2 regions of the Ruminococcus sp. AF20-12LB genome follow, and region 1 is predicted to be linked to the other one. Evidence: a T-box and tRNA genes for the amino acid it is inferred to sense, from the RefSeq annotation. Region 1 holds a T-box; the other holds one or more tRNA genes.

The links. The T-box of region 1 lies ahead of proS (proline--tRNA ligase). A T-box ahead of a tRNA ligase gene usually reads a tRNA of that ligase, here a tRNA-Pro.
Region 2: it encodes a tRNA-Pro, which carries the amino acid that the T-box ahead of proS (proline--tRNA ligase) is inferred to sense. The anticodon was not compared.

What each region holds. Positions count from the first base shown of each region.
Region 1 is NZ_QUGH01000003.1:41,688-50,663, forward strand. Features, by position in the region: gene DWX61_RS04580 (CCA tRNA nucleotidyltransferase) at 35-1,375, opposite strand; gene proS (proline--tRNA ligase) at 1,651-3,090, opposite strand; T-box leader at 3,249-3,458, opposite strand; gene DWX61_RS04590 (HD domain-containing protein) at 3,689-4,474, opposite strand; gene DWX61_RS04595 (family 78 glycoside hydrolase catalytic domain) at 4,684-7,332, opposite strand; gene DWX61_RS04600 (AraC family transcriptional regulator) at 7,436-8,278, opposite strand; gene sigE (RNA polymerase sporulation sigma factor SigE) at 8,514-8,976, opposite strand, start outside.
Region 2 is NZ_QUGH01000012.1:21,426-30,401, reverse strand. Features, by position in the region: gene DWX61_RS14325 (PcsB-like coiled-coil domain-containing protein) at 1-390, shown strand, start outside; gene pduB (microcompartment protein PduB) at 555-1,277, opposite strand; gene DWX61_RS14315 (biotin transporter BioY) at 1,709-2,260, shown strand; gene DWX61_RS14310 (DUF1284 domain-containing protein) at 2,250-2,690, shown strand; gene DWX61_RS14305 (Ig-like domain-containing protein) at 3,097-6,603, shown strand; tRNA gene DWX61_RS14300 (tRNA-Pro) at 6,813-6,886, shown strand; gene DWX61_RS14295 (DUF6128 domain-containing protein) at 7,742-8,815, shown strand; gene DWX61_RS14290 (anaerobic ribonucleoside-triphosphate reductase activating protein) at 8,871-8,976, opposite strand, start outside.

The DNA.
Region 1 (8,976 bases):
CGTTCTATCTTATGCAGGGGGGATTTTTGTTATTCTATTCGGTTTTTATGCTGTCTTTTTCTGCTGTTTCAAGAAGTTTTTCTTTTGTATTAAGGGTTGGATCTTTCAGCACACAGTCTAGAAGTCTTTCGAGCAGTGCTCCCAGTGCCGGCCCGGCCGGATGTCCTGCCTTTATAAGATCCTTTCCGGAAACTGCCAGGGTTTTCAGGGATGTACATTCTCCTCTTTCAAGGATCCCCTGATAAGCTTCCGTCACACCGCCTAACCGTGCCAGCTTCTCCTCCCTCTTGTAAGTACTCTGGGATAAAAGATCTGCCTTCTGTACTTTCAGATACAGCGGAAAAAGATCTTCTCCGATAAGATTCACAGCTCTCCGCACATCCTCGGCATCCGGTGTGGGACGAAGATCATGATATCGGATCAGCCGACAGGTATTTCGGATCGTTACATTATCAAATTTCAGACGGCGCAGGATCTTTCCTGCCAGCTTTTCGCCTGCCGGTCCGTGAGTCTTAAAGTGGTCTCTTCCATTCTCGTCTGTCTTTTTTACAACCGGCTTGGCAATGTCGTGAAGAAGCATGGTGATACGAAGAAGCCTGTCATTCTCAATCTCCGTAAGGCTTTTCAGAATGTGTTCGCCTACGTTGCAGCAGTGATGGGGGGTATTCTGCGCTGTTTCCATACAAGCATCAAATTCCGGAAGAAATTCCCGGGTAAGGCCTGTCTCCCAGGCTGTCCGAAGGTAATCCGGATGATCTGATACCAGGAGCTTTACAAGCTCTGTCTGGATACGCTCTGCACTGACATGCTCCAGGTTCCCCGACATCCGTGCCAGTGCCGCTTTCGTATTCTCTTCCACAGTAAAACCAAGCTGTGCGGAAAAACGCACTGCACGGAGCATCCGAAGAGCATCCTCTGTAAAACGTTCCACCGGATCCCCGACACAACGGATGATCTTCCTATTGATATCCTCCATTCCGCCAAACAGATCCACCAGTCCATGCTCCGGATGATAAGCCATGGCGTTAATGGTAAAATCTCTTCGTTTCAGATCTTCCTCAAGACTTCTGGTAAAGGTCACAGCATCCGGGTGGCGGCCGTCATGATATTCTCCGTCTACACGGTAGGTTGTCACCTCAAAGCCCTCTTTGCCCATCATTACAGTTACTGTTCCATGCTGAATCCCCGTATCTACAGTTCTGTGAAAAAGCGCCTTCACCTGCTCCGGAAGTGCGGAGGTAGTGATATCCCAGTCCCCAGGCACCCGGTTCAGGATGGAATCCCGGACACAGCCGCCAACAACATATGCCTCATAGCCGGCTTCATTGAGAGTACGCAGGATCTGTTCTGCCTTTTGTGGTATGTTAATCGTCATAATAACTCCTCTTGATGATCGCTGCTGTCCGGTAAAGCGGACATTCGCAATCCGCTTCGCTACTTGCTCATGAACGCAGTCGCTTCGCGATCTGCGTTCAAAACACGTTTACATTTCGCTGTATTATCTCCATGTCAGCAGCCGAATAATATTCTGATATGTTTTCCTTAACGCTATTATAACATAGATTCATAAAAACAGCGGAGCATATTTTGCCCCGCCGTTGTTTCTACAATATGATCGTCCCACTTTTTTGAAGTGGCCTGCTATATTTTTTAGTATGCGCGTCCCCAGTAAACCATCTTCTTAGCCGGTTTTCCACAGCATACGCAAACGTCGCTTAACTGCTCCTGCTCAAACGGCATACATCTGGATGTTGCCTGGAAATCTTCCTTGATCTTGTCCTCACACGCACGATCTCCGCACCACATAGCTTTGATAAAGCCAGGCTTGCTGTTGATGATCTCGCCAAACTCCTCATAATTCTTTGCTACATAAGTATGCGCCTCTCTGTGTGCACGTGCGCGCTCCAGCATATCATGCTGAATGGTATCCAGAAGCTCTTTTACCTTATCTGCAAGCTCCTCGAAGGATACTGTGTATTTCTCACGGGTATCTCTTCTGCAGAGAACTGCCTGGCCGTTCTCGATATCCTTCGGTCCACACTCCACACGAAGCGGGATACCACGCATCTCCTGCTCAGCAAACTTGAATCCCGGGCTCTTGTCTGTCGCATCAACCTTTGCACGGATACCTGCTGCCTTCAGTGCTGCAAGAAGCTCGTCAGCCTTCTCCATAACGCCCTCTTTACGCTGCTGGATCGGGATGATCACAGTCTGTACCGGAGCGATCCTCGGAGGAAGAACAAGTCCGCTGTTATCACCGTGAACCATGATGATAGCACCGATCATACGAGTTGTCATTCCCCAGGATGTCTGGTGAACATATTTCAGGGTGTTATCTTTATCTGTGTACTGGATTCCAAATGCTTTGGCAAAGCCATCTCCGAAGTTATGGCTTGTACCGGACTGGAGAGCCTTACCGTCGTGCATCAGAGATTCGATGGTGTAAGTAGCCTCAGCACCTGCAAATTTCTCTTTATCTGTCTTCTGGCCTTTGATGACCGGAATCGCAAGAACTTCCTCGCAGAAGTCTGCATAGATGTTCAGCATCTGGATGGTGCGCTGCTCCGCTTCCTCAGCTGTTGCGTGAGCAGTATGTCCCTCCTGCCACAGGAACTCTCTGGAACGAAGGAAGGGACGTGTTGTCTTCTCCCAGCGTACAACGGAACACCACTGATTATATACCTTTGGAAGATCTCTGTGGGACTGGATCTCTTTCTGGTAGAAATCGCAGAACAGAGTCTCGGAAGTCGGACGCACGCAAAGTCGCTCCTGCAGCGGATCAAGGCCGCCATGAGTCACCCATGCAACCTCCGGAGCAAAACCTTCTACATGATCTTTCTCTTTATCAAGAAGAGACTCCGGAATAAAGATCGGCATGTAAACATTCTCTACACCGGTCTCTTTAAATCTGCGGTCAAGCTCATGCTGGATATTCTCCCAGATCGCATAACCTGCAGGTTTGATTGCCATACAGCCCTTAACACTTGTATAGCCACAAAGCTCAGCCTTCTTAACAACGTCTGTATACCACTGAGCAAAATCCTCATCCATAGATGTGATGGCCTGTACTAATTTCTTTTCTTTTGCCATGATAAATCTCCTTTTTCTTGTGATCTGTTACATATTGCCGGCTGTCAGGCAGCCACAGCAATCCGGAATCCTTCCAGCTTGCTCTTCTGTCCCATAAACCGTACACTACATTTACAGTCCCGTTTTACGGACAAAAAAATAAGCCCTCCGGATCCCTCACAAGGGACCGAATGACTTCGGCGGTACCACCCCAGTTAACAGCCAGAAAAGCTGTTCTCTCAACACCCGTTAACGCCGGAAACACACGCCACGCTTCAATCACGCAGAGCTCCGAGGCCGGTTCCACAGTTCACGCACAGGATCCTTCCACCAAAGCAGATCCCTCTCTGAGATAATTCCCTGTGTACTATTCTCATCATCGCCGTATCTTTGATATATTTTAGGTGAAAACCGCCTCAAAGTCAACCCCAAACAAAAAAATATAACAAGTCTTTCTGCTATGAGTTACTGCTCACTCCGTTCTCAGTAACACGCTTCGCGATGCACAGAATTTATGCTAATCGCATAAATTCGCGCGGTATGTCTCGGGTTTTCTGTGACCTTCGCTCACAAAAAACACCTCGCGGAACATTGCCAGTGAACAGTAACTTCTATAATCCTATTCCTTCACAGACACAGCCGGCATCTCCAGATACCTGTTCAGATCTTCTGTGAGAATATGGAGCTTAGTTCTGGTATCCTGCTCCTGGTAAGTCAGCCGGCCTGCGATCCTGGTGATATAATCCTCTTCTTCGATGATCTCACAGGTCTCAGGAAAATTAATATCATAATACTGAGCAAGATAAGATACCCAGTAATCCACCGGCACATGTCTGTCTGAGGATAATACGGATTCTCTTCTGAGACAGGATTCCCACACTGCCGGTGAGATCAGCCCTTCCCCGGCAGTCTCTTCTGATACACCAAGCATGGCTTCTATTGATGCTTCCAGCTTCACCCGGCAATTATCCAGCTTATCGGCATCACGGATCAATTTTGCATGGAAAAGCGTTCTTGCATCGTGGATTCCTTCCAGTTTGAAATCACTGTGCTTCCGAATTGCTGCATTGATCAGTTCATCAAATTTATCATCCTTCACGAAGCGCCGGATCAGCTTCTCCTCCCCGAAAAGAAGTTCTGCACCGAACACTGCATGATCCATGGTTCCCGGCTCAAAGCTGTGAAATCTACGGATCTGCTCAAAACGGCCAATATCATGAAGCAGACCGATCAGCTCCGCAAGTTCCACATCTTCATCGGAACATTCCATTTTTCTGGCGATCTCTCCTGCGTATTTCACCACTCCATAAGTATGTACGATCTTCAGATAGATCTGTTCATCCTCCCGGTCGTACTCATCCAGATATTTTTCGAATTCCTGTTTTGCATGTGCAATGTCGATCATTCTGCCACATCCCTTCTTTTGTTCATTCTGTAGTTCTGTAAACACTCTGTATTTATTATACCGAAGGTCTCTGACGAATTCTACTGTATTTCCCGGAATTTTAAATCTTCTCTCTGCCTCCTGCTCTGGTCAAAAAAGACAGCTGCCCACAGCCTATCTTCCGGATAGGCCTGGCAGCCGCCTTTTCTAAAAAATACCTCTCTTTTTTCTTATCTCACAAAATGGATCTCATAATCTCCGGATCCGGTCTCTGCCTGCATAAATCCGTCTGCGGCTGTGAAGTTAAGTCCATCTGCGGCTTTCACTTCCTTTGCACCGTCCAGGCAGATAGTTGCAGTTGTATTTGCAGGTATGGAAACATGCAGAACCGTCTCTCCCGGTTTTTCTTCCCAGAAGCTTCTTACCGGTCCGTATACAGAACGATACTCAACCTTTACATAGTCCAGGTTTCCACCCATTCTCGGATAGATTACTGCATGTTTGTATCCCGGTTCCTTCTCATCCACCTCAAGACCTGCCATCACACGAACCAGCCACTCTCCGATAGAACCGTAAGCATAGTGGTTGAAGGAGTTCATATCTGCACTCCACATGGTTCCGTCCGGCTTCAGGCCATCCCAGTGCTCCCAGACTGTAGTTGCGCCCATTTTTACCTGATACAGCCATGATGGGAAATCATCTTTCAGAAGCAAGTCGTAAGCTTCTTTTACATGTCCGTTCTGGCTTAATGCGTGGCAGAAATACGGAGTTCCCACAAATCCGGTTACAAGATGATCGTTCTCTTTTTTCAGAAGTCTCAAAAGCCCCTGAACGGTTTTCTCTTTATATTTTTCCGGTACCAGTTCGAAGTACAGTGCCACGATATGTGCGGTCTGCGTCTGTGCTGTCATCTCACCGTTTTCATCAAAGAAGGTTCTCTGGAATTTATCTACAACTTTATTGTAAAGATCTGTGTACTCTTTCACGTCCTCAGTGCATCCCAGGGCTTCTGCTGCTTTTACAAACAGACCTGTGGAATATGCAAAGTATGCCGTACAGGTCAGATCATTCGGTGTTGCACCGAAATAGCTGCCTTCCTCAGCATCCAAAGCTACCCAGTCACCGAACTGCAGCTTGTAGTTCCAGATATAATCCACAGAATATTCTCTCATAAAGTTGATCCAGTTCTTCATGCTGTTGTACTGGATCTTCAGAATCTCTTTGTCACCAAACGTCAGATACATGGTCCAGGGATTGATCACAGCCACATCTGCCCAAGCTGCTGCAGAATGACTTCCCTGCTCAAGGAGCCAGTTATCCCCTTCGTTTCCGGAAATGATATCCGGAACAACATGGGCAACACCGCCTTCCTCTGTCTGGTCTGCCTCCACATCACGGAGCCATTTTCGGTAGAAGGAATAGGTATTTTCAAGGAAACATGCCGTACGGCAGAAGATCTCTGCATCACCGGTCCATCCAAGACGCTCATCTCTCTGCGGGCAGTCTGTGGGAACATCCACAAAATTGCTCTTCAGTCCCCAGAGAATATTATGTGCAAGCTGATTCAGATCCGGATTCGATGTCTCAAGGAATCCTGTACGCTCCATCTTGGTATAGATGGCATTTGCTGTGAAATTGTCAAGGGATGGCTCACCTGGAAAGGAAACGATCTTCGCATAGCGGAATCCCATAAATGTGAATGACGGACGGTATGTGATGGTTCCGTCTTCCCCGAATGTATACTGAAGAGATTCCTTTGCCCCTCTCAGGTTATCCAGATATACATTTCCTTTGGAATCCAGCACCTCAAAGCAGTCCAGACGGATTACATCACCTTTTTTACCTGCTGCGGTAACCTGAATAAGAGCACTCATATTCTGGCCGAAATCAATCACCATATCTCCCTGTGGTGTCTCAAAAATTTTTTTTGGTTTTACTTCATCCATAAGGGAAACCTTTCCGCTTCCCTGTCCGGTAAGAACGGAAAAATCGTAATCCAGTTTACGGACCGGCTTCCACTGTCCGGCTGTACATCCGGCCTCTGCCCATCCTTTGATCTCTTTTGCTCCGTCGTAGATCTCACCATCGTAGATCTCCGCAAACACAACCGGTGCATCTGCACCGCTCCAGCTCTCATCTGTCACAAAAAGATCTTCGGTCCCATCCGCATAACGGATCACCATCTGCGCCAGAAGTGCCGTATTCTCTCCATAGTGATTTCTGTTCTTTTCAAGGCCTTCAAATCCCATTTTACCTTTATACCAGCCTGCTGCCAGCACGGCACCTGCCGCATTTTTGCCTTCTTTCAGGTAATCCGTTACTTCGTAAGTCTGGAAGCAAAGATGTTTACGGTAGGATGTCCATCCTGGTGTCAGTTCATCATTTCCAACTTTTCTGCCATTGAGATAGAAATGATACAGTCCCAGTGCAGTTACAGATACATAGGCCTCTTTTACAGGTTTTTTCACTGTAAATTCATTTCTTACATAGGTACCCTTGGAGTTATCTTTATCTGCCTCTTCCTCTGCGGATACAAACACCGCTTTCCACTGACTGTTATCCAGAATTCCTGTGACAAACGATGTCTCTGCCCATTCTGTTTCTTCTCCGTTGGCAGTTACTTTTACACGAGCAAAATATTTCTTCTGGGATTCAAGTTTCACATCCTCAGGAATGATCTGCGCAGATGCATCACTGTTCACTCTTCCGCTTTTATAGATTTTTTTCTCAAAAGCCTTATCCTCAGCAATTTCCAGTTCCCAGGTATCCTGGCGCACATTTCTCTTATCACTTTCTAATGTCCAGCTGAACTCCGGAATATGTGTGATTCCAATCTGTTCTTTCTCATAATCCATACGGATCTCATTGATTTTCAACATAGGTTCTACCCCCGATCTTCCATGATATTATCAGTTCTTACAGAGATGGTAACAAAAAAAGCGTCATCCTTCAATAACGCTTTTTCATCAAAATATTAACCATTTATAAGGTGTTTCGATATTCTTTCCGATACTGCGCCGGTGTACATCCCTCTGCCTCACGGAATTTCCGGTAAAAGAAATTCATATTGTTGTAACCACACAGTGGAATCAGCTCTGAAAGCGGCAGTTCCGTTGTTTCCAGAAGCATCCTTGCTTTTTTCAGGCGCTGTTCCTGAACATGTTCCACAAAGCTTCTTCCTGTTTTTTCTTTCAGAAGAGCTGTGAGATAATTTCCATGCATTCCAAATGCCCTTCCCATTTCCGGAAGTGTGCATGTTTCGTAATTTTTTTCGATATAGGAAAGAAGCTCCAGGATCTGTACCTCCTTTGCAACAGATGCCTGTTTCTTTGTCTCGTCACGCCAGGTCCTGAGAAGCTCTGTAAACAGAATGATCACATAGCTTTCCATCACCTCTTCCATACCGATATCCCGGGCATAATACTCAGATATGATCTGCTCCATGATCTCACCCACCCGGTTGTTCCCATGAGTTTTAAAATACAGATAATGCTTTTTCTTCCTGCTTCTGGTCACCGATTCCGCAAGGAACTCCGAAACTATTCCCTGGCGCGGCATCCGGCTCAGAAAGGCAGTGTCAAAGAATTCCCGGCTCATAAGGATATTTACCAGAATATCGTTTTCACCGCCCGCCTCGATCGCGTGCACTGCCTGGGTATCAAAAATACAGACATCTCCCTCGCTGGTAACGATCTTCTTCCCTTCTATGGTCTGACTGCAGCTTCCTGACCAGAGATAACAAAGCTCTATATAATCATGCTGGTGGGGCAGGACTTTCACATAGCGGTCCTGCCTGCTTACCACGATTTTTTCTCCCGGTGCCATAAACAGGCTTCCCTCAAAAAGATAAGTTCCCTGGCCGGCCTTTGCAGTTCCTCCAGGGAAATCCCTTCCAAAATTTCTTTTTCTCTTGGTGTTATCTTTCTCAGATAACGGTCAAGCTCTTCTCTGTCCATCGTATTTCTTCAAACTCCTCGTTTACCGGAAAATGACTGTTTCCGCTCTTTTTTCCAATATAACACGTTGTCCCTGTCCGGTAAACTGTTTTTTCCGGTTTCTTCTATTCATACTTTACGATTTCTTTCCGCAGCCGCTTCATGATCCGCTTTTCCAGGCGGGAAATGTAGGATTGCGAAATTCCTAAAAGATCCGCTACCTCCTTCTGTGTTTTCTCTCTTCCTTCCCGGTTTCCGATCCCGAATCGCAGACGGATGATCATCTGTTCCCGCTTTGTCAGTTTGCTGATGGCTTTTCCAAGAAGTGAGATCTCCACCTCATCTTCCAGACGTCTGGAGATCACATCGTCATCCGTTCCCAGGATATCCGAAAGCAGCAGCTCATTTCCATCCCAGTCCACATTCAGCGGCTCATCAATGGAAACCTCCATCTTTGTTTTACTGTTTCTCCTCAGATACATCAGAATCTCATTTTCGATACATCGTGATGCATAGGTAGCAAGCTTGATATTTTTTACCGGATCAAAGGTATTGATAGCCTTTATGAGCCCTATGGTTCCGATGGAG
Region 2 (8,976 bases), on a different contig from region 1:
GAAGATGTTTCCGAGGACAGCTCCCAGGAGGAGGTTTCCAATGATGAGACAGCTTCCGGGGAGACGGAAGATGCCTCTGCGGATACGTCCGATTCCGGTTCTTCCAGTCAGGGAACATATCTTGGAAACTTTACACTGACCGCATACTGCAATTGTGCACAGTGCTGCGGTACAGCCGGTAATCTTACCGCCAGCGGAACAGTTCCGACAGCAGGACGTACCGTTGCTATGGCAGGTGTTCCGTTTGGTACCAAGCTTCTGATCAACGGCACTGTTTATACGGTAGAGGATCTGGGAACTCCTTACGGACATGTGGATATCTACTGTGGAAGCCATTCTGAGGCATTAAGCTTCGGACTTCAGTCAGCAGATGTATATCAGGTGGGCTGATCCGGAAGACTATCAGGAAAAATCAACAATAAATAAGCACAGCGCTGCATGATCACAGGAAGATCTTTGCAGCGCTGTTTTGCGTGATACAGATATGTTTCTATGAAAAACATCCGGAAAATATGCCGTGTGGAAATTACGTTGTTTCCGATGATACGGAAATTTTACAGATACGGCGTACCCGGGATCTCCGGATAGGTTCCCATACCGATGAGAAGCTCAAGGCCTGTCTGACGGCCTTCCAGTACAGCAGCTTTTACAGCACTGGCATCACCGGAGATGGCGATGATCACTTCGTTGGAATGACTGGTACCGATATTCGGAGTCATATATTGTGTAATGGATACTGCTGCGGATTTCACGGCATTATCTGCCATCACAAGACCGATAGCAGCCGGAGAACCTGCCATGAAACCAAATGCTTCACCCAGAGGTGTGCCGAAGGCTTTATGGATAGCAGGACCTGCACTTGCGGAAAAAGCAAACTCCAGGTGGCCGGATTCGCTGATGTAGACCTCACCTGCATATTTGTTAGTCAGTTCCAGAGCCAGAGAAATGGCGTGACGCACGTCGGATACATCATTTCCGCCAAGGACGATATAGTTTCCGTGACCGCCCCAGCCCTTGGTATCTCTTGGAAGTTCAATGGAAAGGACTTCTGTATTTGTGGCTTTTACTGCATCGTCAATAGCTGTGATCTGGCCGGCAGCGCCTGTTCGGGAACTGAAAAGCCCCAGACAGTGGTATTGGGTACCTACGTTCATCTCTTTAAGCAGAGAATCATCAACTCCGGAGATCACGAGTCCGATTGTGTCAAGAACTGCGGTCCCTACAAATTCGGTCCGTGTGCAGTTGGTGCTGATGTTATGAATATCGTGTATATCCATGTGGAAAAATCCCCCTTTTTGCTGAAAACTCATTGATTTCAGTATAGCATCAGAGGGAGAAATTTGAAAGTGAAAATTGGCAATATTATTTACAAATGACAGGTTTGCGTTACTGTTCACTGGTAATGTCCCGCGAGGTGTTTTTTGTGAGCGAAGGTCACAGAAAACCCGAGACATACCGCGCGAATTTATGCGATCAGCATAAATTCTGTGCATCGCGAAGCGTGTTACTGAGAACGGAGTGAACAGTGACAGGTTTGCGTATAGCAGACGGTATTATAAAAAATGTAAACTTGAAAATGTAATTGAGTTGACAATCAAATCCTGTTATGTTAAATTGTTAACAGCAAAAGAGTGGATATCATTTATAAAGGACTTGAATGATCTTCCGCTAGGAAAAGCAGAAAAGGAAAGAGAGGATACAGATTATTATGACAACAGTGGCAGCAGGCAGAAGCAAGACGTATGATCTTGTTTACATTGCAGTTTTTGCGGTAGTGATGGCAGTTTGCTCATGGATTTCCATTCCGGCGCAGGTACCGTTTACCCTGCAGACATTCGGAGTATTCATGGCAGTAGGCGTACTTGGAGGTAAAAGAGGAACGATGGCAGTTCTGGTTTACGTTCTTCTTGGAGCAGTAGGAGTTCCGGTTTTTGCGGGATTTTCCGGAGGCATTGGAGCTCTTCTCGGAAATGCAGGTGGATATATCGTTGGATTTATCTTTTCAGCACTTGTTATGTGGGCATTTGAGCACATTTTTGGCAGAAAACCGGTCGTTCAGATCATTTCCATGGTCGTTGGACTGATCGTATGCTATGCCTTTGGAACCGTATGGTTTATGTTTGCTTATACAAGAAGCACAGGTCCGGTAGGTCTTATGGCAGTTCTTGGCTGGTGTGTATTCCCGTTTATCATTCCGGATCTTATCAAGATCGCACTGGCTTATGTTTTATCAGGAAAGGTACGTAAATATGCAAGATAAAAGCAGTGCTGCGGCATATGCTTCTGATGAGGGCACAGAGGAAATGGTCATTCCGCTGCGCCCTCATCATGGTATGTGCCTGGCGTATTTTAAGGGGGAAGGCTACAGTAACGGTTTTACTGCACATATGGCCGAGATGCTGAAGATTTTTCTGCAGGGAAAGAAAATAAGGCTTCATGTGGATACGGATGAGATTTGCTCTGCCTGTCCGAATAATCGGGGCGGACATTGCGAAGCCGGAGATAAAGTGGCAGAGTATGACAATGCAGTGCTGGAAAAATGTGGACTGAAGGCCGGACAGACATTGTACTTCAGCGAGTTTACAAAAAAAGTCCAGGAAAAAATCCTTGCGATAGATAAACGTAAGAAAATCTGTGGAAACTGCCAGTGGAACAGTATCTGCGAAGAACAGAAGAGCCGCTGGGCATAAAAGAAAGAAAAAATATAGAAATATAAAAAGTATATGATCTGAGAATGCCGGAGGAAATGGCAATGTCTGTTGCATTTCCTGAAATGACGTCTTGGAATATATACTTTTTTTATTTTAAATTATCAGATAATAATGCAAAAATATTTTGAAAACAATTTTTAGTTGAGAAAAAAATAACAATAACCGTGAGGCTTTTTTGCCAGATATGTATAGACAAATAATTCCGGTATTGATAAAATAACGATATGTTAGTTTGAACAAACTAAAGTGTGCTTGATAGAGCACTTCTGCAGAAGCTGATATATGTTGAATATCCTGCGGAAGAAATTTCAATTAACCAGAGCAGCTGTAAGGTCATGATCTGGTATAAAGTTGTGCAATATAAAAGACAAAGAGGAGGACAGGTATGCATAAGTGGAAGCTTTTTAAGAAGTCAGCTGCACTCGTTCTGAGCTCAGCGGTGATCGCATCAGGAGTACCGGTAACGGCAATGGCGTCTGAGGCGGAAGTTTTTAGTGACGTGTCAGGAGAAACACAAGGAGAGACAGCACAGGAAGAAGGAGAGAACGAGGATCAGGAGTCTGTTTCCCAGGATCAGCCGGAAGTTGGTGAAGCTGATATTCAGTCGGAAGAGCCAGAAGAAAGTGATGCAGAAGCTATTCAGGAAGAAGTAGCAGAAATTTCAGCAGAAGAGATTCAACAGGAAGAGGAAGAGCAGATCCAGGAGGATACAAAAGAGGTATTCGGTGATGGAGAAGCATTTATGGCAGAAGCAGGCGAGGTCCTTCAGGATGCTTCTGAGATCACTGTTGCAGGAGTGAAATATCTCTGGTCCATGCAGCCGGCAGAGGGATATACACAGATAGGTACAACAGGCGTTTATGTAAAAGCGGCAGACGGGCAGACAGCTCTGACCGGAAAGCTGTACGGAACGACAACCTTAAGTTATTCAGAATTTTATGCCGGCGATACCACTCAGGAGAGCTATGACGCTATCACTTCGGCAACAACGAGTAAAAATCAGATTTTTACCAATGAGGACAGCACAGAAGTAACCTCTTCAGGATATCAGATCCAGGGTGTGAAGAATGTAAGTGTTGCAGTGGACGCAGAAACTTATGTAGATGCACAGGTGCTGAAAGCTGCTTCCAAGCTTCCGAAAAAGGGTGTCTATACAGAGGCAGCAGATATTACGCTGAATGAAGCACCGTCACAGGAAACAGGACAGTATAAAACACTGAATACAGACGGAACATACAGTGCAACAAAATTCGATGTAAAGGCAACGGTCACAGATGCATCTGCCCAGATCCAGGCACCGTCGATCTGGGGCGATTACATGCTGGTGGTAAAAGAAGCCGGCACAAAATATCTCCGCAATTCCAGACAGGGTGATTTTGCCGTAGGTGGAAATACACTGGGAGTAATCCTTGAAACTGCCAGCGGTAAGAAGGTAGGACTTCGTCATACCTATGAAATCTGGGTACAGCCTTACGAATTTGCATTTTCAGCAGGATCCGGGCTTATCGGGGAAAAAATATCAAAGGTGACTTATATTACCCCGGACGGCTCCTATGTATATGAGTTTGGAGACAAAGCTCCTCTTGTAAAAAAACAGCCTGAAGCAGGAATGAAAGTACAGGCGGCTTTTGTAAAAGAAAATACAACCCAGGTTAAAGTTGATGACCTTGACAAATATGAAAACCCTAAGGTTTCCGTATACTACACAACAGGAAGCGGTCATGGTAAAAAAACAACATATGTTGTAGATCATGCAGTGGCAGAGAACGGGGTGGTAACCTTTGACAGCAGTGTAGCCAGGGCCGGGGATGAGATCTACACGGTTATGATCTCAAGCGACAATTATGTGGATATGACAAAAAATATCACACTGACAGGCCAGCCGATCACGGTTTCCAATGTCTCCTATTACTGGGTAAAGGGAGCAGTGGATGGATATACACAGATTCCGGGAACGGATATTTATTATAAGGCGGCAAATGGACATCAGGCACTGACAGGAACACTTTACGGTACTGCATCTCTGTCATACGAGGAATTTTATGCAGGAGATGCAACGAGCCGTAAATATGATTCCGTTACATCTGCCACAACCAGAAAAAGCACTGCTTTCGGAAATGCAGATGTTCAGAATCTGACAGAAAATGGATATGAGATCGCAGGAGTAAAAAAGGTTAGTGTAGCTACAGATGCAAAAACGTATGTAGAGGCGCGGATCCTTTCAGAAGCGGGAGAACTTCCGGAAAGCGGAGCATATATAGAAGCAGCAGGGATCACCCTTGGACGTACTCCGACGGTAGAGCCTGGGCAGTATAAAACATTGAATGCAGATGGAACATACAGTGCTACAAAATTTAATGTAAAGGCAACTGTGACAGATGCGGAGGCAACACTCAATACATCTTCTCGTTGGGGAGATTATGAGATCAAAGTAAAAGAAACCAGCACAAAATATCTCCGCGACACAAAGAGTGATGCTGGTTTTGCAGTTAACTCCGGGATCCAGGGAATGATCCTGGAAACAACAGATGGCGGAAAATATGGTATGCGTCATATGAACGAGATGTGGGTGAAGGTATATAAGGCTGCGTTTGCAAAAGATGCAGGTCTTGAAGGAAAAACCGTAAACAGGATCACGTATATTATGTCAGACGGTGCGTATGTATATGAATTTGCAGATGGTATTTATATCAAACCGCAGGCAACAGAAGAGATGGATGTTTCTCCGGAATTTACGGACAGCACCCATGTAAAGCTTGCAAATCTTGATAAATACAAAAATCCGAAGGTATCTGTTTTCTATACAACAGGTGTCGGACATGATTCACAGACAACATATCTTGTACAGGATGGTGTAGCCGCAGATGGAGTGGTTGCTTTGGATTCTACTGTAGCGAGACCGGAAAATGAAACCTATACAGTAAGAGTCTCCAGTGATGATCACGCGGATGTTTCTGTTCAGCTGGTGTATGGAACAATTGCTTTTAAAGAAAATTCAGGAGTTCTTTATGTCGGAAGCTCCAGACAGCTTGAAGCAACAGGCGAAAATTGCAAGGATGTAACATACGCTTCCGATAATGAAACGGTTGCATCTGTAGACGAGAACGGAAAAGTAACTGCAAAAGCAGCAGGAACAGCCGTGATCACAGCAACATCTGCTGCAGGAAAAACTGCACAGTACAAGCTTACTGTAAAAACGCCATCTGTAAAAATAAATGTATCATCGAAAACGCTTTATGTAAAAGGATCTCCAGCTACGGTGACGCTGAAAGCAACGACCGCAGGTGTTACCGGAAAAGTAACCTATACAAGCAGCAAACCATCTGTTGCAGCTGTAGCCGCAAATGGAAAGGTAACTGCAAAGGCGGCAGGAACAGCTGTGATCACAGCGAAATGCGGAAATTATAAAGCAACCTGCAAAATTACAGTTAAGAAGCCGTCTGTAAAAGCTTCGGCTTCAGCGAAAACTGTATTTGTGGGTGGAACAAGCCAGATCACAGTGAAAAAAACAGGCGTTAGCGGAAAAGTTACTTATACAAGCAGTAATAAATCCGTTGCAGTGGTAAGCGCAGGCGGAAAAGTAACAGCAAAAAAAGCAGGAACAGCTACAATTACAGTAAAATGCGGAAGCTACAAAGCAACCTGCAAGATCACAGTGAAAAAAGGCAGCCTGAAGATCACATCCAAAACAGCTGTAAGTGTAAAAGCAAAGAAAACAACAGCCATCAAGGCAGCAGCCACTTCAAAGGCAAAGATCACCTACAGAAGCAGCAACACAAAAGTTGCTACTGTAAGCAGCAAAGGTGTTGTTAAAGGTGTGAAAAAAGGAAAAGCTGTTATCTATGTAAGCAGCAACGGAATCACAAAAAAGGTAACAGTTACAGTGAAATAAGCATATATTTCACCTGAATATACTTGATATGTTATAAAGAACCTTTCCCAAAACTGCTTCGGGTCTGCGAAAATGCACGCCCGAAGCAGGAAAAAAGAAAAAATTCGATTTTTTTGAAAAATTTTAATTTTTTCTATTGACAAAGTAAAGAAACTCTAATATAATAGCTCTTGCAGTTGAGCAATACATAAACAACTGAAACAGAATAACGAAGCGTGGCTCAGTTTGGTAGAGCGCTGCGTTCGGGACGCAGAGGTCGCAGGTTCAAATCCTGTCGCTTCGACTAACAGCTTGAGAATCCCTTGGTTGAGGGATTCTTTTTTTGTTTGTGAAAAATGAAGGAACGTATGTTTGTGTTACCTTGTGTTACCTCAATGAGAAAAGAAAGGAGAATCTTCTACATTTGCCAGGAAAAAAATAAAGATAAAGGTAATACATGGGAAAAGGTAAAGAAAAGCGAGAAATAAAATATAGATTAAGAGAAAGCCTTTGGTGAATGTCCCGAGCGTGGATCGCCAGGGGGTTTTTATATTTACAGATGAAAATATTCTTGAATGCTTTGAATAGTAGTGCTATAATACAAACATAAAGAACAACCGCCCACAAGGGGTTGCCCTTATAAGAGAAGATTAGAAAATCCCACCCTGTACTCGGCCAAAGTTTTTGGGTGGTTTTTCTATGTAAAGAATTACTTACAAAACGTTAATACGAACGTAAGCAATGCTAGAATGAACATGCCAAAAGCCATAAGATCTTTGAAGTCAAAATGGTTGTCGTTCATCAGCACCACCTCCATCCTTTTTGGACTAGAGGTCAGCCACCCTGTAACACGATTGTTCCTGTACAGTGTAGCATATACGGAGAACCCTGACAAGCGCAAAATGTTCTAAGATAGTAATGCTTTTTTGACAAAAGCGAAAATTTTCCGCATATTTTAATTTCGCACCTGTCTGTTGATATTCTGTGTTGATGTACCGATTCTGGTATAGCCGTATTTTTCGACTAACAGCTTGAGAATCCCTTGGTTGAGGGATTCTTTTTTTGCGTTTGTACATCCTGGAGCTTTTTCACGTTGATGGAATGATTTCTCTTAAACTTCATATATATTAACGAAACCGAAATACCGGAGGGACGTGCGTTGGCTGGATATCAGCGTTTTGTTGCGTATGTGTACGAGTACCGGAAAGGAAAAAAAGACGGCAGCAGCGGTTATGTGAGGGTGGAGGCCAGAGATAGGAAATGCCGTGTGGAGGTTCATTTGCGCTGTGTTGGACTGGAGCCTGGAAGTCGGTGCAGAGTGTATGGGTTTGTGCGGCGGGAAGGGCTGATGGATGGTATTTTGATCGGAAGCTGTGTTACCGGGCAGGAGCGGATCGAGTGCGCGCTGGAGACGGATACAGGGGATATTGGAGGCATGGGAAAAAGTCTTCAGGAGCTTGGAGGACTGCTTCTGATCTCCGATGCCGGTGGATTCTGGGGAACAGAATGGGATGATCAGCCGATCCGGCCGGAGAATTTCCGCGAGTGGAAGAAAAAAGAAACGGAACCTCGGAAGGAAGCGGAGAAAACAGGAACGGAATATCAGGAGGCATCGGAGAAAAAAGGCAGAGAGCGGGGAGAAAAGGAAGAAGAAAATCAAAAAGACGGAACCTTGCCAGAAGTGCAGGAATATCAGAAGAAGTCAGACAGGATCATGACGGTAGAGGAAGTTCAGGAGGAGGTATTGAAGGCATCGGAAACTGGAAATTCATATCAGGCTCCCGGTCCGCATCCGCCGGAACCATCGCGGCCAGGCCAGCCATCACCGCATCCGCCGGAATCACCGCGACCAGGTCATCCATCACCGCATCCGCCGAAACCACCGCGACCTGAGCCATCTCGTCCACTTCCGGGAATACCCTGTGATGATCCGTTTAACGACGGCTATTTCACAGACTGTCGCAAGATCAGACCATCGGACTGCAGTGCCTTATGCAGACAAAACGGCTGCTTCTGCAGCAACCGTTTTGTCATGTACGGATATCAGAATTTCGGCCATCTTCTGCTGTGCAGAAATCATCAGGGACAGTACATACTGGGTGTGCCCGGAGGATACAGCCAGCAGGAACGGTTTATGGCCAATATGTTTGGCTTTCCCTACTTTAAGGAATGTCCGGATATTCATATCCCAGGCGGAAAGGGAGGATACTGGTACTGTTTTATTAACATCTGATCAGAAAAATTTCGGCATCCATGCAGATAAGCAAACAGTTTTGCAAATCCGCAGATCACAGCTCCATACCACGAATTTCTACTACCGGGATCGTCTGAGACAGGATATCCCGGTAGTTTATCATTTCTTTCTCGGAGCAGGCAGAGAATCCCGGCATCAGA